2 regions of the Streptomyces sp. NPDC093568 genome follow, and region 2 is predicted to be linked to the other one. Evidence: riboswitches for the same ligand, from Rfam matches in the RefSeq annotation. Region 2 holds a riboswitch; the other holds the start of a gene.
What was found. A riboswitch is a leader RNA that binds a small molecule or an ion and turns the genes downstream of it on or off. The one in region 2 is predicted to bind glycine.
Positions count from the first base shown of each region.

Region 1: another riboswitch for glycine. It lies ahead of gcvT (glycine cleavage system aminomethyltransferase GcvT); the one in region 2 lies ahead of gcvP (aminomethyl-transferring glycine dehydrogenase).

Region 1 is NZ_JBIWJD010000004.1:371,412-381,615, reverse strand. Features, by position in the region: gene ACIRD7_RS19135 (ABC transporter ATP-binding protein) at 1-226, opposite strand, end outside; gene ACIRD7_RS19130 (ABC transporter permease) at 223-1,230, opposite strand; gene ACIRD7_RS19125 (ABC transporter substrate-binding protein) at 1,300-3,072, opposite strand; gene ACIRD7_RS19120 (ABC transporter permease) at 3,110-4,108, opposite strand; gene ACIRD7_RS19115 (enhanced serine sensitivity protein SseB C-terminal domain-containing protein) at 4,471-5,265, opposite strand; gene ACIRD7_RS19110 (enhanced serine sensitivity protein SseB) at 5,453-6,241, opposite strand; gene ACIRD7_RS19105 (AAA family ATPase) at 6,342-7,016, opposite strand; glycine riboswitch at 7,187-7,285, shown strand; gene gcvT (glycine cleavage system aminomethyltransferase GcvT) at 7,473-8,600, shown strand; gene gcvH (glycine cleavage system protein GcvH) at 8,722-9,099, shown strand; gene glyA (serine hydroxymethyltransferase) at 9,127-10,204, shown strand, end outside.
Region 2 is NZ_JBIWJD010000016.1:95,375-105,578, forward strand. Features, by position in the region: gene kdpA (potassium-transporting ATPase subunit KdpA) at 1-693, opposite strand, end outside; gene kdpF (K(+)-transporting ATPase subunit F) at 702-791, opposite strand; gene ACIRD7_RS38905 (hypothetical protein) at 1,034-1,198, opposite strand; partial or broken gene ACIRD7_RS38910 (sensor histidine kinase KdpD) at 1,239-1,411, opposite strand; gene ACIRD7_RS38915 (amino acid transporter) at 1,725-3,680, shown strand; gene ACIRD7_RS38920 (hypothetical protein) at 3,783-4,304, shown strand; gene gcvP (aminomethyl-transferring glycine dehydrogenase) at 4,409-7,294, opposite strand; glycine riboswitch at 7,472-7,566, opposite strand; gene ACIRD7_RS38930 (PRC-barrel domain-containing protein) at 7,680-8,087, shown strand; gene ACIRD7_RS38935 (DNA polymerase IV) at 8,179-9,594, opposite strand; gene ACIRD7_RS38940 (MerR family transcriptional regulator) at 9,680-10,204, opposite strand, start outside.

The sequences.
Region 1 (10,204 bases), on a different contig from region 2:
TGATCGCCAGCGAGGTGACGGACTTGCCGGAGCCCGACTCGCCCACGATGCAGAGGGTCTTGCCCTTCTCCACCTCGAAGCTGAGCCCGTCGACGGACTTGACCAGGCCGTCGTCGGTCGGGAAGTGCACCTTGAGGTCCCGGACCGAGAGGAAGGCGTCGGATCCGTTCGAGGGTGAGCTCGTGGGCTCGCCCACGGCGGCACCGGTCTTGGAGAGTTCGGTCACGAGAGCCTCACGCGCGGGTCGGCGGCGGCGTAGAGCAGGTCCACCAGGAGATTTGCGATCACGACGAAGAGGGCGGCCAGCAGGGTGACGCCGAGGATCGGGGGCAGGTCGTTGTCGGTGATGCCCTGCACCGCGTACTGGCCGATGCCGGGCAGGGAGAACACGGTCTCCGTGATCACGGCGCCGCCGAGCAGCAGGCCCAGGTCCATACCGAAGACGGTGATGATCGGGGTCAGTGCGGCCCGCAGCCCGTGCCGGGCCACGACGTTGCGCTCGCGCAGGCCCTTGGCGCGGGCCGTGCGGATGAAGTCCTCGTTCATCGTCTCCAGCATGCCCGAGCGGGTGAGCCGCGCGTAGATGGCGGAGTACAGCAGGGCGAGCGAACACCAGGCCGGGAAGAGCGTGTTGGCCCACTGCGCCGGATTCTCGGTGAACGGTACGTAGGTGCGGCCGAAGATCGGCCATTGGAAGGTGAAGAGCAGCAGCGCCAGGTTGCCCGTGAAGAACATGGGCAGCGAGACGCCGGCGAGCGCGACACCCATGAACGTGCGGTCGAAGAAGCTGCGGGGCTTGAGCGCGGAGATCACGCCGATGAGCACACCGGACACCAGCCACATCACGGCCGCGCCGGCCGCCAGCGAGAGGGTCACCGGAAGGCGCGAGGTGAGCTGCGGCCACACCTCGACGTGGTTCTTGAAGGAGTAGCCGAAGCACGGCGCGTTGCAATGCGCCGTGGTGGGGCCCAGGTCATAGGTGGCGCCGGCCACGATCCCCTTGATGAAGTGCCAGTACTGGACGTACAGGGGCTGGTCCAGACCGAGGTTCTGCTTGACCGCGGCGATGTCGGCCTTCGTCGGGCTCTTTCCGATGTACTGCTGCGCGAGCTGGTCGGCGGTCTGGCCGGCCATCCGTGGCAGCAGGAAGAAGATCGCGAAGGTGACCGCGGTGACGACCAGCAGCAGGATCACTGCCGCGAGCGTCCGACGGAGGATGTACGAGATCACGGGGACCGGCGCTGGTGCCCGCGGGCCGCTGAGCCCGCGGGCACCAATGCCTTCACCTGCCTTCCGGGGCTACTTCTTGGTCGTGCCGATGTTGAGGTAGTCGTACTGACCGCTGAAGGCCGCCGTGGACACCAGGTTGGTGAAGTTGGCGGGGCGGTAGAGCAGGACCTTGAAGTAGGTCAGCGGGACGAGCGCGGCCTGGTCCATCGCACGCTTGTCGATCTCCGCGTACAGGCTGTTGCGCTCGGTGTCGCTCTCCGTCGCGATGGCCTTCTCGAGCAGCTCGTTGATCTGCTTGTCATCGATGTAGGAGAGGTTGGTGTTGCCGGACGCACCGATCGCGTCACCGTGCAGGATCTGCTGCAGGAAGCCGTAGCCGGACGGCCAGTCGGCACCCCACTGCATCATGTGCAGACCGATGTTCTGCTTCTTGTCGAAGGTCGGCACACCCGCGTAGTCGGTGAAGTACTTGCCCGACGGGTACTGCTTGAGGGTGGCGTTGATGCCGGCCTTCTTCAGCGAGGCGATGATCGCGGTGGCCGCGTCGATCTCCTGCGGACGGTCGCTGCGCGCCGAGATGTTGGTGCTGATGGTCGACTTGCCGCAGGCCTTCAGCTGCTCCTTGGCCTTGGCGACGTCGCCCTTGTTGCCCTCCGTGGCGTAGACGTCCGCCTTCTGGTAGCCCGGGATGTCCGGCGGAAGGACGGTCGTGGCGATGTCACCGCGGATCGGGCCGCCCTCGGCGGTCTGCACGGAGACCTTGTCGATGGCGTACTGGACGGCCTTGCGGCACTCGACCTTGTCGAACGGCGCGACCTGGTTGTTGATCGCCAGGTAGACCAGACGGCCACCGTAGGTGTTGTCGGTGTTCGCCTTCAGGTCCGCGTTGTTGACGACCTTGGCCTGCGTCGCGGCCTGGACGCCACCGCCGCCGAGGTCGATCGCCGTACCGGCCTGGACGTCCTGGTCGATCGTCTCGGCGTTGACCTTGAGCTTGACGACGATCTTGTCCGGGTACTGCTTGCGCAGCGGGTCCGTCTTGGCGTCCCAGTTCTCGTTGCGGACGAGGACGGCCTGCTTGCCCTCGTCGTAGCTCTCGAACTTGTACGAGCCCGAGGAGACGATGCTCTTGACGTAGTCGATGCCCTTGTCCTTGGCCTGGGGCACCGGAGCCGTCTGCGGCGTCGCGACCAGGTAGTCGAACTCCTGGAAGGCACGGTTGAGCTTGAAGACGACCGTGGTGTCGTCCGGCGTCTCGATGGACTTCAGGCCCTCGGCGCTCTTGTCCTTGTAGGGACCCTTGTACTTGTCGCCGCCCTCGAGGAACTGCTGGAAGTAGTTCGGGCCGAGGGAGAGCACGTCACGCGCGAAGTTGGAGCGCTCGACGGCGTACTTGACGTCCTTCGAGGTGATCGGCGTGCCGTCCTCGTACTTCAGGCCCGAACGCAGCTTGTACGTCCAGGTCTTGCCGCCGTCGCTCGGCACGCCCTTGCTCGCCGCGAGGTCCGGGACGAGCTCGTTGCCCGCCTCGCCCGCCGCGGGCTTGAACGTCATCAGCGGGCGCGCGTAGAGCCGGCTGAGGTTGTACATGTACGCGTAGTACGTGTTGCCGGGGTCGAAGGAGTCAGGGACGTCGGAGTATTCGTACGTGACCGTCCCACCCTTCTGGGTGGAGGCGTTGACGACACCCTTGGTCGCTGCGTTGGCCCCAGCCGACTTGTTTCCGTTGTTGTCCGAGTTGTCATCGGCCTTGCTGCAAGCCGAAAGCAGCAGGCTCGCACTGCCGACTGCCGCGACCGCGGCCAGCACTGACCTTCGCATGATGGTGTGCTTCCCCTCCATTGTTGGAAATCTTTGGGACTCTCGCTGCGGCCGCGGATCAGCGGCTGCGCGGGTCGAGAGCGTCACGGAGACCGTCGCCGAGCAGGTTGAACGCCAGGACGGTCACGAAGATGGCGAGGCCCGGAACGATCATGAACTGTGGATCGACCTGGTAGTAGTCGACCGCCTGGTTGATCATTCCGCCCCAGGAGGCCTGCGGGGGCTGGATGCCGACGCCGAGGAAGCTCAAGGACGCCTCGAAGAGGATGTTGGTCGGGATGAGCAGCGTCGAGTAGACGATGATCGGGCCGACGAGGTTCGGCAGCAGCTCCCTGAAGAGGATGTACGGCCCCTTGGCTCCCATCCCCCGGGAGGCGTCGACGAACTCCCGCTCGCGCAGGGCCAGTGTCTGACCCCGGACGATGCGGCCCAGATAGGGCCAGTTGAAGAAGCCGATGACGAAGATCAGCACGCTGATGTGCAGGGGCAGCCCTTCCAGGCCGAAGGCACCGCCCTGCAGGGTGGCCGAGATCGCGATCGCGAACAGCAGGAGCGGGAACGCCAGGAAGGTGTCCATCAGCCTGCTGATGATCGTGTCGACGCGGCCGCCGTAGTAGCCGGCCACGACGCCCAGGATCGCGCCGATCGTGTTGGACAGCAGCGTGGCACCGAAGGCGACGACCAGCGAGACCCAGGAGCCCTCCAGGATGCGGGTGGCGATGTCCCGGCCGAACTTCGGCTCCACACCGAGCGGGTGGTCCCAGCTCATGCCGCCGAAGTCACCCTTGGGCAGCGAGGTGTTGGGGTCGATCAGATCCTGGTTCAGGGCGTTGGGGTCCAGGCCGAACAGCGCCTGGATGGGCCGGGAGAGGATCGCGAGCAGGATCAGCAGGATCACGATGATCCCGCCGGCGACAGCCACCTTGTCCTTCTTGAAGCGGGACCAGGCGATCTGCCCCAGGGAACGCCCCTCGATCTGACTCTTCTTGACGCCGGAGAGCACGGCCTCGGGCTGCGCTTCGGCCGCCGCTCCCGTTGTCTCGATCGGTGCGGTCACGGTGAGATTGACCCCTCTCGGCCGACGGTTGTCGACCCCCTGGCTGCCGCTGTAGCGGTCCGCTCGTTCTCGTACACAGGACCGACCGGCCCGTGTCTTGCGGGGAGTCTTCAACGCATCGGCGATCAGTTGCCAGAGTTGGCGGGGAAAGGATGCGCAACCGTGATGCTGTCTGGGGGGTTCCGTTATCCGAACAGCGGGTAACGGACGGCGGACGCGCGCCACTTGGGGCGTATGAGGGCGGACCGGGACCTTCCGATCGCATCTACGCGCGAAGATGTGCCTATGAAAACGCAGTCAGCGGGCGTGTGCACCTACGAAGTCGGGTTGCCGACTGAACGGTAGGTTAGCTGGCCGAATGATCAGTAACGGCCCTGTGCCGGTGGGTAACCGTAGCCGCCGGCGGGGGCCTGCGCGGGAGCCGCGTGCGCCTCGCGGTCGTAGAACGGGCGGGCGCTCGCGCGCATCCACATCGCGACCGGGTCGTCCTCGTCGGACATCGCCACGGTCGACACCGGCAGCCCGTCCGGAACCGCGCCGAGCGACTGCAGCATCATCGAGCGCACCGAGTCCACCGCGGGCGGGCTGGTGTCGTACACGTCGAGCCCGATGGCGAGATACGGCGCGCCGAGCGCCGGCTGCACCCAGGCGCGGCGCAGGGAGCGCACGGCGGGGGTGCGGTGGGCGTTCTGCGCGAGCAGGGCGTAGAACTGCGGGATCTCGATGCCGGGCTCCGTCAGCCGCAGCGGTCCGGCGGGCTGGCGGTCCAGGCCGGTGGCGATGCGGCGCAGGTCGAGCCAGGGGATGCCGACGCCGCCGCCCGGGGCGTGCGGGTTGAGCCAGAGGCCGTAGTGGTCCGGGTAGAGGGCGCGGGCCACGTCGACGCCGTCGACCACCTCGTAGCCGCGGTTCCAGCCGCTGGCCGACAGCTCCTGGGCGGAGGTGACGCAGGGGGCGTAGCCGTACCCTTCGACCTCCATGTTCCCGTACTGGGCGTCCGGGGAGCCTGCCTGGCCGTGCCACAGCAGCATCCAGATCCGGCCGGCGTCCGGGGTGGCGAGCGCGCGCAGGAGTGCCTCGTAGGCGTCATAGCGCCCGGGGGTCACCTGGCGCAGCATGTGCTCGACCTGACCGGTCGAGGTTGTGCCAGCGCTCACTTTCTACCGCCCCTCCGTACAACACCTTGCCCGCACTGTGCCCCTAGCTTAATCCCGCGCAAGAGCTCGGAACTTGCCGCCGCATCGCGGCTCGCGGGTCGTTCGTGGTCGCACGCGCCCACGCGCCGGGGCCGCACCTCGGCACCACCGCGCGCCCCGGTCGCGGGCGCGTCGCCCAGGCCCCTTGCTAGGCCCCTTGGTAGAAGGGCCGCACCTTCGCCCGCATCCACTCGATCACCGGATCCTGGGCCACGTCCAGCAGGACCAGGTTGACCGGCCACGGGACGGGGACCCGCCCCAGGGCGCGGGCCAGTGCGTCCATGGGGGCGGCGCGCAGGTCGCCCTCCCAGTGGGAGAGTTCGACGCCTATGAACATCACCGGGGCCGCCGTCTCGATCGCCGCCAGACAGCGCCGGGCCGTGGCGATAACGCCCGTCGCGGCGAACTCCGCCGACGCCGCCGCGAGGAAGTCGACCGGGTCGTCCTGCCAGTCGGGCTCGTAGAGCTTGACGCGGCCGCCGGAGTTGAGGCCCTCCAGCGGGGTCCGGCCGACCCGGCACAGCTCGGCGACCGCCGCGGGAGGCAGCGGGACGCCGACCACGCCGTCCGGGTTCAGGGCGATGCCCACATGCGGGGGCAGACCGCGGGCGAACTCCACGGCCGGGGCGATCGTGTACGACATGTGGGCGCCGACGACCTGGCGGAACTGTTCCTCGGAGCTGAAGACCGGGACGTATCCCTGGCCCGCGATCTCCACCGTGGGCAGGTCCAGCGGGCCGCTGTGCGGGCCGCCGCCGCTCGGCAGGGGCACCCAGACGAAGCTGCGGCCGAGCACCTCGATGATCCTCCCGCCCGCCGAGGGCAGGCCGAGGGAGGCCGAGAGCACCTCCTCCAGTTCGTTGCCCGGCCAGCCGCCGTGCGGGTGGAGGTGTGCCGGTGCCGGGAAGTCCGCGGGGAGATCCGCTGCGAAGTCCATCTGTCTGACCGCCTGCTGTGAACCACGTCTGAGGCCCAAAAGGCTAGCCGGTGTCCGGCGCGCGCAGGTCTACGGGCGGTCGTCCCGCGCATACGGCCGGTCAGCCGGCGAAGCCGATCCGGCGCAGGACGTCCGCCGCGTCCCGGTCGATCAGCACCGCCGAGCCGCAGCCCTGGGGCAGATCGCCGTCGGCCACCGAGCGCAGCAGGCGGGCGGCGGCCCTGCGGTGACGCAGGAAGGCGTAGCGCGAGACCCCCCGGCCGCGCTCGCGCTGGCCCTCCAGGGCGGTGCCGGGTGTCACGTCGAGCAGCAGCAGATGCAGGCTGCCGCCGCGCCGGCGGGCCTCGCGGGCCAGCCAGGCGCGCACCCAGGCCTGCGTACCGCAGTCGTGCACGACGACGCCCTTGCCGGTGCGCAGGGCCCGGCGCAGTCCGGCGTAGTGGGCGAGGCGGACCAGGGGGCGGTAGACGCCGTAGGGAAGGAAGCCGGGCATACGGGCGTCCCAGTGGTCCCGGGTGTCCTGGGAGTCGATGCGGATGCCCTTCACCGTGCGCCGCATCAGCGTGGACTTGCCGCTGCCGGGCAGGCCGGTGATGACGACGAGGTCCTTGGGGCCGAAGAGCAGTGCGTGCGGGCTGCGGCCGGAGCGCTCGCGCAGATCGCGGACCACGGGGGCGTGGCGCGTGGCGCGTGCCTCGGCGGCCGGGGCGGCGGGCTGCTTGGGCAGCGCGAGGCCCGAGGTCGTCGCGTACGCCGTGCTGCGGTTCACCGTCATCGTCCTCCTCCGGGGTCAGGATTCCCCCTGCCCACTGAGCGTAAAGAGAAGGTAATAGAGGATCTCTCGTATTTTCGTTCGCTTCCTGCCACAAGCCGGTTACAGAGACGACCCTGCCGCCGACGAGCCCGGCATGCAATGATGTCCGCGCCAACTGCATACCGGCCGTTTGAATCCGCGCGGGAGAGTCCCCGGCACTGCGTCGCCGGGGCGCCGAAGGAGCAAGTCCCTCCCTTGAATCTCTCAGGCCCCGTTACCGCGCGGGCGAGGCACATCTGAAAAGCGGGTCGTCGCGTGTGCGGCGGCTCCACCCAAGGTGCAAGCCGTGATCGTCCCCGTGGCGGTCGTGGCGAACCTCTCAGGTTCCGATGACAGATGGGGAGGAACGACCTCGCCCTCCCCCACGCCCGAATGCGCTCGCGCGGGGGCCCCATCGCCTTGGGAGACAACCGACCGATGAGCAGCACCGAATCCCCCGACCAGCGGCGCACCGCGCTCGATGCCCTGCATCGCTCGCTGGGCGCGACGATGACCGACTTCGCCGGCTGGGACATGCCCCTGCGGTACGCCTCCGAGCGCGACGAGCACAACGCCGTCCGCACCAAGGCCGGCCTGTTCGACCTCTCGCACATGGGTGAGATCACCGTGGCGGGCCCGGACGCTGCCGCGCTGCTGAACCACGCCCTGGTCGGCAACATCGCCTCCGTCGGCGTCGGCCGCGCCCGCTACACCATGATCTGCCAGGCCGACGGCGGCATCCTCGACGACCTGATCGTCTACCGCCTGGCCGAGACCGAGTACATGGTCGTCGCCAACGCCTCCAACGCCCAGGTCGTGCTGGACGCGCTGGTGGAGCGTTCCGTCGGCTTCGACGCCGAGGTGCGCGACGACCGGGACGCGTACGCGCTGATCGCCGTCCAGGGCCCCGAGTCCCCCGGCATCCTGAAGTCGCTCACCGACGCCGACCTCGACGGCCTGAAGTACTACGCCGGCCTGCCCGGCACCGTCGCCGGCGTGCCCGCGCTCATCGCCCGCACGGGCTACACCGGCGAGGACGGCTTCGAGCTGTTCGTGAAGCCGGAGCACGCCGTGGAGCTGTGGCAGGCGCTGACCAAGGCCGGCGAGGGCGTCGGCCTGGTCCCCTGCGGGCTGTCCTGCCGCGACACCCTGCGCCTGGAAGCGGGCATGCCGCTGTACGGCCATGAGCTGACCACCTCCCTCACCCCCTTCGACGCCGGGCTCGGCCGGGTGGTGAAGTTCGAGAAGGAGGGCGACTTCGTCGGGCGCGAGGCGCTGGCCGAGGCTGCCGAGCGCGCCGCGCAGAACCCGCCGCGCGTCCTGGTCGGCCTGGTCGCCGAGGGGCGTCGCGTCCCGCGCGCCGGGTACCCGGTCGTCGCCGGCGGCGAGGTCATCGGCGAGGTCACCTCCGGCGCGCCCTCCCCCACCCTGGGCAAGCCCATCGCCATGGCGTACGTCGACGCCGCGCACGCGGCGCCGGGCACGTCCGGCGTCGGCGTGGACATCCGCGGCAGCCACGAGCCCTACGAGGTCGTGGCGCTGCCGTTCTACAAGCGGCAGAAGTAACGCCAGACGTAGAGACTGACAGCGGCGAGCGCGTGACCCTGCGCACATTTCCGCTGCTCAGCCACGTTTCTCCCAGTCCCCCATTCACCACCACTCCCGCGCTTACAGGAGAATTCAGGCCATGAGCAACCCCCAGCAGCTGCGCTACAGCAAGGAGCACGAGTGGCTGTCGGCCGCCGAGGACGGCGTCTCGACGGTCGGCATCACCGAGTTCGCGGCCAACGCGCTCGGCGATGTCGTCTACGCCCAGCTCCCCGAGGTCGGCTCGACCGTCACCGCGGGTGAGACCTGCGGTGAGCTGGAGTCGACCAAGTCGGTCTCCGACCTGTACTCCCCGGTCACCGGCGAGGTGACCGAGACCAACGAGGACGTGGTGAACGACCCCTCCCTCGTGAACTCCGCCCCCTTCGAGGGCGGCTGGCTGTTCAAGGTACGGATCACGGACGAGCCCGCCGACCTGCTCTCCGCCGACGAGTACGCCGCCCACACCGCCGGCTGAGGAGTCGTATCTCTTATGTCTGCCCCCATGCCTGACAAGTCGCTTCTGAACACGCCCCTGCACGAGCTGGACCCGGCGATCGCCGCCGCGCTCGACGCCGAGCTGGAGCGTCAGCAGTCCACCCTGGAGATGATCGCCTCCGAGAACTTCGCGCCGGTCGCGGTGATGGAGGCCCAGGGCTCGGTCGCCACCAACAAGTACGCCGAGGGCTACCCCGGCCGCCGCTACTACGGCGGCTGCGAGCACGTCGACGTCGCCGAGCAGATCGCCATCGACCGGGTCAAGGAGCTGTTCGGCGCCGAGTACGCCAACGTGCAGCCCCACTCCGGCGCCTCCGCCAACCAGGCCGCGCTGTTCGCCCTGGCCCAGCCCGGTGACACCATCCTCGGCCTGGACCTGGCGCACGGCGGCCACCTGACGCACGGGATGCGGCTGAACTTCTCCGGCAAGCAGTTCAAGGTCGTCCCGTACCACGTGGACGCCCGGACCGGCCTGGTCGACATGGCCGAGGTCGAGAAGCTCGCCAAGGAGCACAAGCCCAAGGTGATCATCGCCGGCTGGTCGGCGTACCCGCGGCAGCTGGACTTCGCCGAGTTCCGCCGGATCGCCGACGAGGTCGAGGCGTACCTGTGGGTCGACATGGCCCACTTCGCCGGACTGGTCGCGGCGGGCCTGCACCCGAACCCGGTCCCGCACGCGGACGTGGTCACCTCCACCACCCACAAGACGCTGGGCGGCCCGCGCGGCGGCATCATCCTGGCCAAGAAGGACTTCGCGAAGAAGCTGAACTCCTCCGTCTTCCCGGGCTTCCAGGGCGGCCCCCTGGAGCACGTGATCGCGGCGAAGGCGGTGTCGTTCAAGGTCGCGGCGTCGGAGGAGTTCAAGGAGCGCCAGCGCCGCACGGTGGACGGCGCCCGTATCCTCGCCGAGCGGCTCACCGCCGCCGACGCCCGCGAGGCCGGCGTGAACGTGCTGTCCGGCGGCACGGACGTGCACCTGATCCTCGTCGACCTGCGCGAGTCGGAGCTGGACGGCCAGCAGGCCGAGGACCGCCTCCACGAGGTCGGCATCACGGTCAACCGCAACGCCGTCCCGAACGACCCGC
Region 2 (10,204 bases):
ACCGTTGGTGCCCAGCTCCTTGATGGCCTCCTGCGAGGCGACCGCGCCGCCGTTCCACTGCTGCTGCCCGCCCATGAACTGGCCGACCTCGTGGATGCCGGAGAAGTTCTGGATGGCGCCGCAGGCGACGAGGACAACCGCGGCGACGGCCGCGATCGGGACCAGGATGCGGACGGTGCCGCGCACCAGGTCGGCCCAGAAGTTGCCCAGCTCACCGGTGCGCGAGCGCGCGAACCCGCGCACGAGCGCGACGGCGACGGCGATGCCGACGGCCGCGGAGACGAAGTTCTGCACGGCCAGACCGGCGGTCTGCACGACGTGGCCCATGGCCTGCTCGCCGTAGTACGACTGCCAGTTGGTGTTGGTCACGAACGACACGGCGGTGTTGAACGCCTGGTCCGGGTCGATCGCGGAGAAGCCGAGCGAACCGGGCAGCACGCCCTGCAGACGCTGGAGCAGGTAGAGGAAGAGGACGCCTACGGCCGAGAAGGCGAGGACGCCGCGCAGGTACACCGGCCAGCGCATCTCGGTGTCGGGGTTGGCACCGATGCCCTTGTAGATCCACTTCTCGACCCGCCAGTGCTTGTCGGAGGAGTAGACCTTGGCCATGTAGTTGCCAAGCGGGACGTAGGCGAGCGCGAGGGCTGCGATCAGGGCGAGCAGTTGGAGCACGCCGGCGAGTACGGGACCCATGTCTTGCCTCAGAACCTCTCCGGGAAGATCAGGGCGAGGACGAGATAGCCCAGCAGGGCGACGGCCACGACGAGGCCGACGATGTTCTCGGCGGTCACAGCTTGGTCACCCCCTTGGCAACGAGAGCCACCAGCGCGAAGCACGCGATCGTGATGACGACGAAGGCCAGATCGGCCACCGTGGACTCCTGGAGTGAGGTTCGGTCGGACAGGAACGACTCGAGGAAACAGCCTTGGTGGCCGGATTCGAGCGCCGTTGACGGCTCCCATACGGCCCGCCGCGCACCCTTGACGGTTCTCTTACGGCGACCCGATCACCGCAGGTCGCAGGCGCGCCGGGGTCAGAACAAGCGGAACCGCAACCGGCAGATCACCGCCTCCGTCTCCTTGCGCACGGCATGCGCGACGACCGCGCCCCGCTGGTTCTGCAGAAGCCGCTGCCACAGCTGCTCCGGTTCCGCCTCCGGGATCAGCACGGTGACCCCGGTGGCCGGCTCAGAGGCCAAGACGTCATGGACGGGTCTCCGACGCCCCGCCGAACGCATGCAGCCCCTCGGGCGGGATGTCGAGGAACTCGACCAGCGTGGCCCGGCGTACGACCTCGTCGGGCACCGTCTCGTGCTGCGGCACCCGGTGATCTTCTCGATCACGTCCTTGAGGGACTCCAGATGCTGGACGTTGACCGCGGTGACGACATCGATGCCCGCGAAGGCCAATACGAGCGCGTGGAGACCACCCAGCCACATCCCCCACCGTCTCCCCGGGGCGAACCATCGACGTCACCGTCAATAACGCTGAGTATCCCCCCTCAGCCCCACCACCCCCTCCCCCATACAGCCCAATCCCTGCCGCACACACCCCAAAGCCCACGTCTTTACAGGCGACCAACACAGACATGGCCAGTCTTAACGGAAGCTTGACGCCCACCGCCCCTCGATCCGTGGGCCCACACGTAACTCTCTGCTTACGCTGGTGCCGCCGTCCGCGTGATGGCCGGATTCGCTTGCCGACCCGCACATCAGGAGCACGCCGATGGCCACGACCGAACACCCTCCTCCCAGTCGCTTGCGCGCCTGGATGCTGGAGGGTCTGTCCGACATGGGCAAGGGCCACGGCTCCAAGGCTCCGCAGGCCGAGAAGGCGCCCGTGGACGAGGGGCAGCCCTGGTACCGGGTCATGTGCCTCACGGGCGTCGACTACTTCTCGACCCTCGGCTACCAGCCGGGCATCGCGGCCCTCGCGGCCGGCCTGCTCTCCCCGATCGCCACGATCGTGCTCGTGATCGTCACCCTGGCGGGCGCCCTGCCCGTCTACCGCCGGGTGGCCGAGGAGAGCCCGCACGGTCAGGGCTCGATCGCGATGCTGGAGCGGCTGCTGACCTTCTGGAAGGGCAAGCTGTTCGTCCTGACCCTGCTGGGCTTCGCGGCCACGGACTTCCTGATCACCATCACGCTCTCGGCGGCCGACGCCTCGACCCACCTGGTCGAGAACCCGCACCTGGAAAGCGCCCTGCACGACAAGCAGATGGTGATCACCCTGATCCTGGTGGCGCTGCTGGGAGCGGTGTTCCTCAAGGGCTTCCTGGAGGCCATCGGCGTCGCGGTCGTCCTGGTGGGCATCTACCTCGCGCTCAACGCCGTCGTCGTGGTCTCCGGCCTCTACCACGTCGTCACCGAGGGCCACGTCGTCACCGACTGGTCCAACGCCCTGACCGCCGAGCACGGCAACGTCTTCGTCATGATCGGCGTGGCCCTGATCGTCTTCCCCAAGCTCGCGCTCGGCCTGTCCGGCTTCGAGACCGGCGTCGCGGTGATGCCGCACGTCAAGGGCGACCCGGGCGAGACCGAGGAGAACCCCAAGGGGCGGATCCGGGACACCAAGAAGCTGCTCACCACCGCTGCCGTGATCATGAGCTGCTTCCTGATCACGACGAGCTTCATCACCACCCTGCTGATCCCCGAGAAGGATTTCGAGCCGGGCGGCGAGGCCAACGGCCGTGCCCTCGCCTTCCTCGCGCACGAGTACCTCGGCAACGCCTTCGGCACGGTCTACGACGTCTCCACGATCGCCATCCTGTGGTTCGCCGGCGCCTCGGCCATGGCCGGGCTGCTCAACCTGATGCCCCGCTATCTGCCGCGCTACGGCATGGCCCCGCACTGGGCGCGCGCGGTGCGTCCGATGGTCATCGTCTTCACCCTGGTCGCGTTCCTGGTCACCTGGATCTTCGACGCCAGTGTCGACGCGCAGGGCGGCGCGTACGCCACCGGCGTCCTGGTGCTCATCAGCTCCGCCGCGATCGCCGTGACCATCGCCGCCCGCGAGGCCGGCCAGCGCAAGTGGTTCATCGGGTTCGCGGTCATCTCGGCCGTCTTCCTCTACACGACCGTCGTGAATGTCATCGAGCGCCCCGACGGTGTGAAGATCGGCGCCTGCTTCATCGCCGGCATCATCCTCGTCTCCCTGCTCTCGCGGCTGCTGCGTGCCTTCGAGCTCCGCGTCACCAGCGTGACGCTCGACGACATGGCGGAACGATTCATCAGGGACATCGCGAGCCGGAAGATCCGGTTCATCGCGAACGAGCCCGACAGCCGGGACAAGGCCGAGTACCGCGACAAGATCGAGCAGATCCGCCACGACAACGACCTGCCGGAGCAGGAGGACTTCGTCTTCGTGGAGGTGACGGTCACCGACCCCTCGGAGTTCGAGGCCGGGCTGGCCGTACGCGGCCAGGTCATGCACAACCGCTACCGCGTCCTCACCCTGGAGTCCTCCTCCATCCCCAACGCCCTGGCCGCCCTGCTCCTGCACGTGCGCGACACGACCGGCTGCATCCCGCACATCTACTTCGAGTGGACCGAGGGCACCCCGTTCGCCAACTTCCTGCGCTTCTTCCTCTTCGGCCAGGGCGAGGTAGCCCCGGTCACCCGCGAGGTGCTGCGCGAGGCCGAGCCGGACCGGGATCGCCGGCCGCGCGTGCACACGGGCTGAACCGGCCGCGGCCATCAGAATCGCGTCAACGATGAGCCGTAAGGCGTCAGAGCACCGTCAGCGGAGTTCGCGCGGGCGCCACCGCCCCCTACCGTCTGCACTGTGGACGGAAGCAGACCGCGCCCGGCCCCGACCGGTGACCGCCACTGGCGCGACAGCGCCCGGTTCGCCACCGGCTGTGCTCTGACGTTCTTCGCCATGACCCTGGTGGTCGACTGGGACGCGCACACCCTGACAGCGCCGCGCACCATGCTGTGGCTGGTCATGACCGCCCTGCTCTTCACGATCCTGCTTCCCCAGCGGGTGACCGCCGGCCCCGGCTGGCTCGCGGTACGCGGTCTCGTACGCCATCAGGCCGTACGCACGGACGCCCTGGTGACCGTACGCCAGTACGGCGACGTCTCCACTCACCTGACCCTGTGCGACACGGACGGCCGCCGCCTGGAACTGGACCCGCGCATCCTTGTCGCCAACCCCCTGCTGTGGCACGAGTTCGACACCGGGGTACGCCGCTCACGGGCCGGCGGGACGCTGCGCGAGGGCATCGACGTACTGGAACGCCTGCGACACGAGATCGACGACACGCAGGCGCGGGCGGTGCTCAGGGCGTCGGGGCTCTTCTGATCCGCCGACCCGCTTCTACAGCGGGAAACCCCAGGAAACCGAAGGGCTCCGCCCCGGCCACGTACGGCCGAAGCGGAGCCCCTCAGTCACAGACCGACCGGATCTCAGTCGTCGTAGGCGTCCAGCGGCGGGCAGGAGCACACCAGGTTCCGGTCACCGAAGGCCTGGTCGATACGGCGCACCGGCGGCCAGTACTTCTCGGCGGCCGACACTCCGGCCGGGAACACGGCCTCCTCACGGCTGTAGGCGTGCTCCCACTCCCCGCCGAGCGCGCCGGCGGTGTGCGGGGCGTTGCGCAGCGGGTTGTCCTCGGCCGGCCAGTCGCCCGACCCGACCTTCTCGATCTCCGCACGGATGGCGATCATCGCGTCGCAGAACCGGTCGAGTTCGTTCAGGTCCTCGGACTCGGTCGGCTCGATCATCAGCGTGCCGGCCACCGGGAACGACATCGTCGGCGCGTGGAAGCCGTAGTCGATGAGCCGCTTGGCCACGTCGTCGACACTCACGCCGGTCGCCTTGGTCAGCGGACGCAGGTCGATGATGCACTCGTGCGCGACGAGCCCGCCGGGCCCGGTGTAGAGCACGGGGTAGTGCGGCTCGAGCCGCTTGGCGACGTAGTTGGCGGACAGCACGGCCACCTGCGTGGCCCGCTTCAGCCCCTCGCCGCCCATGAGGCGGACGTACGCCCACGAGATGGGCAGGATCCCCGCGGAACCCCACGGCGCGGCCGAGATCGGGCCGACGCCCGTCTCCGGCCCGGCCGCAGGCTGCAGCGGGTGGTTGGGCAGGTACGGCGCGAGGTGGGCGCGCACACCGACCGGGCCGACGCCCGGACCGCCGCCGCCGTGCGGGATGCAGAAGGTCTTGTGCAGGTTCAGGTGCGAGACGTCGCCGCCGAAGTGCCCCGGCTTGGCCAGTCCCACCAGCGCGTTGAGGTTCGCGCCGTCCACGTACACCTGGCCACCGGCCTCGTGGACCTGCGCGCAGATGTCGGCGACGTGCTCCTCGAACACACCGTGCGTCGACGGGTACGTGATCATCAGCACGGACAGCTCGTCCCGGTACTGCTCGATCTTCGCCCGCAGGTCCTCGACGTCGATCTCGCCGTCCTCGGCGGTCTTCACGACGACGACCTTCATGCCGGCCATGACGGCGCTGGCGGCGTTCGTGCCGTGCGCGGAGGACGGGATCAGACAGACGGTCCGCTGCTCGTCCCCGTTGGCCCGGTGGTACCCGCGCACGGCGAGCAGTCCGGCCAGCTCGCCCTGCGACCCGGCGTTCGGCTGGAGCGACACCTTGTCGTAGCCGGTGACCTCGGCGAGACGTTCCTCCAGCTCACGGATGAGCGTCAGATAGCCCTGGGCCTGCTCGGCGGGCGCGAAGGGGTGCAGCTGCCCGAACTCCGGCCAGGTGACCGGCTCCATCTCGGTGGTGGCGTTGAGCTTCATCGTGCAGGAGCCCAGCGGGATCATGCCGCGGTCGAGCGCGTAGTCACGGTCGGCCAGCCGGCGCAGGTAGCGCAGCATCGCCGTCTCGGAGCGGTGCTGGTGGAAGACGGGGTGCGTGAGGTAGTCGTCGGTGCGCAGCAGCGCGTCCGGGACGGCCTCCTCGGTCGCCGTGTCCAGCGCCTCGATGTCCCCCTCGACCCCGAACGCCGTCCACACCGCGCCCACCTGGGCCCGTGCGGTGGTCTCGTCAAAGGCGACGGAGACGTGGTCGGCGTCGACGAGGCGCAGGTTGACGCCGTTCTGCCGGGCGGCGTCGACGACCTCGGCGGCCTTTCCGGGCACGCGCACGGTCAGCGTGTCGAAGTAGGAGCCGTGCACGACCTCGACCCCACCGGCCGTGAGGCCCGCGGCGAGGATCGAGGCGTAACGGTGGGTCCGCCGAGCGATGCTCTTGAGCCCCTCGGGCCCGTGGTAGACGGCGTACATCCCGGCCATCACGGCGAGCAGCACCTGGGCGGTGCAGATGTTGCTGGTCGCCTTCTCCCGCCGGATGTGCTGCTCACGGGTCTGGAGGGCGAGCCGGTACGCCTTGTTCCCGTCGGCGTCCTGGGACACACCCACGAGCCGCCCGGGCAGGCTGCGCGCGAACTTCTCGTGTACGGCCATGTAGCCGGCGTGCGGACCGCCGAAGCCCATCGGCACACCGAAGCGCTGGGTCGTCCCGACCGCGATGTCCGCCCCGAGCTCACCCGGCGACTTCAGCAGCGTCAGCGCGAGCAGATCGGCGGCGACGGTGACGAGGGCACCCAGCTCGTGGGCCTGCTCGATGACGGGCTTGATGTCCCGTACGACACCGGAGGCGCCGGGGTACTGGAGGAGCACGCCGGTGATCTCACGCGAGGCGAGGTCGGCCGGGATCCCGCCGCTGAGGTCGGCGACGACGATCTCCACGCCGGTGGGCTCGGCACGGGTCTCGATCACGGCGATGGTCTGCGGCAGCACATCCGCGTCGACCAGGAAGAGGCCCTTCTTGTTCCGGCCCATGCGCCGGGACAGCGCCATGGCCTCGGCCGCGGCCGTCCCCTCGTCGAGCAGCGAGGCACCGGAGGTCGGCAGCCCGGTCAGGTCGGCGACCATGGTCTGGAAGTTCAGCAGGGCTTCGAGGCGCCCCTGCGAGATCTCCGGCTGGTACGGCGTGTAGGCGGTGTACCAGGCCGGGTTCTCCATGACGTTCCGCAGGATGACCGGCGGGGTGAAGGTCCCGTAGTACCCGAGGCCGATCATCGAGTCCAGCACCTGGTTGCGGTCCGCGAGCGAGCGCAGCTCGGCCAGCACCTCGGGCTCGGTGCGCGCTCCCGGCAGGTCGAGCGAGTCGGCGTTCTTGATCACGTCCGGCACGGCGGCCGCGGTGAGGTCGTCCAGGGAGCCGTAGCCGACCTGGGCGAGCATCTTGGCCCGAGCCTCGTGGTCAGGACCGATATGACGCTGCTCGAACGGGATCCCCTGTTCGAGCTCGGAGAGCGGAATGCGGTGGGCGGTCATTGCGGAGGCCTCCTGGTCTGACGCGACCTTCGAGGGGCACCACGGCGCGGGTACCCGGACGGCCTCCCCCTCTGTCATCTCAACCTGAGAGCTTCACCGGGTCACCACAAGGGTTCCCGGCTTTCACCGTCGGTGAGAGCGGAAGCCGTCGACACCCGCCCTGCTTTCCAGAGTGACCTCGTCCGAGCGGTACGTGAGCCTGAGAGATTCCGGGGAGGATTTGCTCCTTCGGCGCCTCCGATGTCGCCGGAGGACTCTCCCGCACGGGGTCAGCAGCCGCTAAAAGCCTACCAGCGAGGTCAACGAGGCGACCTTCGAGTGGCCACTCTCACCAATGTGCCTTTTCGTAGTGCTTACGGATGAGTTGCGACCAAGTGGAGGGCCCGTGCAGACCGACATCGATCCGCGCAACCTGATCGGCCGCAAGGCCTTCGACCGCAACGGCACCAAGATCGGCACCATCGACGAGGTCTACCTCGACGACGCGACCGGAGTACCGGAGTGGGCGGCGATACGCACCGGCCTCTTCTCCCGGGACGCCTTCGTCCCCCTGGAGCCCAGCGAACTGGTCGAGGGCACCCTCCACATCCCCTTCGACCGGGCCCTCATCAAGGACGCCCCCGACTTCGGAGTGGGCCGCCACCTCTCCCCCGAGCAGGAACTCCAGCTCTACCACCACTACGGGCTCGACGTAACGGCCCCGCCGCCACCCCCCGACCGGGACTTCGGCAACCTGGCCTCCACCGAGGACCCCGACAACAACGGCCCGAAAACCCCCCACGCACACCCCTGACCCAGGCGGGCCATCCGTAGGCCGGCTGCGCGGGGGCTGGGTGCCGCTGAACAACTCCGCCGCCGATCGCCCGAGCACCCACCGCTCCGCCCTACCCAGGCGCCACAGACGACGCCCCACCAGCGCCGACGGCCCCGCTCCGCCCCACGGGCCCCGCCACCAACGGCAACGGCTCCGCCGCCTCCAGCTCCGGATCATCGACCCGAAACGTCCGCACCCTCCCCGGCTCCGACCCAGGCGTCTCGAACCGCACGGTCACCCGCCCGACCCCGCTCCCCTGCACCCACCCGTGCCCGTACTCGACATGCCGCACGTCGTGCCCGGCATGCCACCGCCGCTCACTCACCCCGGTCTCCCCCCGCGCCGCCGCGGCCTCTTCCTCCCCGTCCTCCGCCGCGGAGCCCGCGGCCCCCGCAGCCGCTTCCCCCCGCTCCCCCGCGGCCTGCGCGAACAGGTCCTCCTGCGTGTAGTCGGCCAGTCCGCTCACCCCGACTCCCAGCAGCCGCACCCCACCCGTCGTGTCCACGGATTCCAGGAGCCGCGCGGCAGCCTCGCGCACCACAGCCGGATCGTCCGTCGGCCCCCGCAGCGTCTCCGACCGCGTCAAGGTCGAGAAGTCGTACCGCCGCACCTTGAGCACGATCGTCCGCCCGGACAGTCCGGCCCCCCGCAACCGCCGTACACAGCGGTCGGCCAGTCGCTGCACCTCCAGCCCCACCCGGACCCGGTCGTGAATGTCCACGTCGTACGTGTCCTCGACCGACACCGACTTGGTCTCCCGCTCGGCCACCACAGGCCGCTCGTCGTGCGCCAGGGCCATCGCGTACAGCGCGTGCCCATGCGCCTTCCCCAGCAGCCGCACGAGCTCGTCCTCACCCGCCTCGGCGATCTCCTCGACCGTGTGGATCCCGGCCCGCCGCAGATGGTCCCCGGTCGCCGGCCCCACCCCCGGCAGGGTCCGCACCGACATCGGCCCGAGCATCGCCCGCTCGGTCCCGGGCTCGATCAGCACCAGTCCGTCGGGCTTGGCCTCCTCGGAGGCGATCTTCGCGAGCATCTTGGACGCGGCAAGCCCCACGGACCCCGCGAGCCCGGTGGCCGCCCGTATGTCGGCCCGCAGCTTCGCCCCCACCAGCCGCGCCGACGCTTCGTCCCAGGCCGCTTCTCCGGCCTCCAGGTCCACGAACGCCTCGTCCAGGCTCAGCGGCTCCACCAGCGGCGACAGCTCGCGCAGCAGCCCCATCACGAGCTCGCTGATGTCGCGGTAGATCCCGAAGCGCGGCACGAGATACGCGGCGTTCGGCGCCAGCCGGCGCGCCTGCGCCATGGGCATCGCCGAGTGCACCCCGAAGACCCGGGCCTCATAGGAGGCGGTCGCGACCACTCCCCGCGGCCCGAGCCCGCCCACGATGACGGCTTTCCCGCGCAGGCTCGGCTTGGATGCCTGCTCCACCGAGGCGTAGAAGGCATCCATGTCGAGATGCAGGATCGTGGGCGCGTTTCTCACACCTCTGATGCTGCCTCACACCACTGACAATGCCCTGCCCGGCCACGCCCGTGGGAGCAGCGGAGCGTCAAGGACCGGCCATCGCTCAGACCGCCCGGTTACGCCGCCGAGCCAGCTCGTCCGTCGGGTTGTGACCGATGAGCGTCTCCCCGGTGTCGATCCGCTCCCCGTGCAGCTGCGACAGGGCGCTCTCGACATCCCGCCACACCACACCCACGGCGATGCCGAAGATCCCCTGCCCGCCCTGGAGCAGCGCGTGCACCTCGTCCGGCGAGGTGCACTCGTACACCGTCGCGCCGTCGCTCATCAGCGTCATGCGCTCAAGATCACGAAAACCCCGCTCCCGCAGATGCTGCACGGCGGTGCGGATGTTCTGGAGCGACACCCCGGTGTCGAGGAAGCGCTTGACGATCTTCAGGACGACGACGTCGCGGAAGCTGTACAGCCGCTGCGTCCCCGACCCGTAGGCGGGCCGCACGCTCGGCTCGACGAGACCGGTGCGCGCCCAGTAGTCCAGTTGCCGGTACGTGATACCGGCGGCCGCACACGCCGTCGGACCGCGATAACCGATCTCCTCGGTCGCCATGGACGCCGCCCCTCCGCCGCTGCT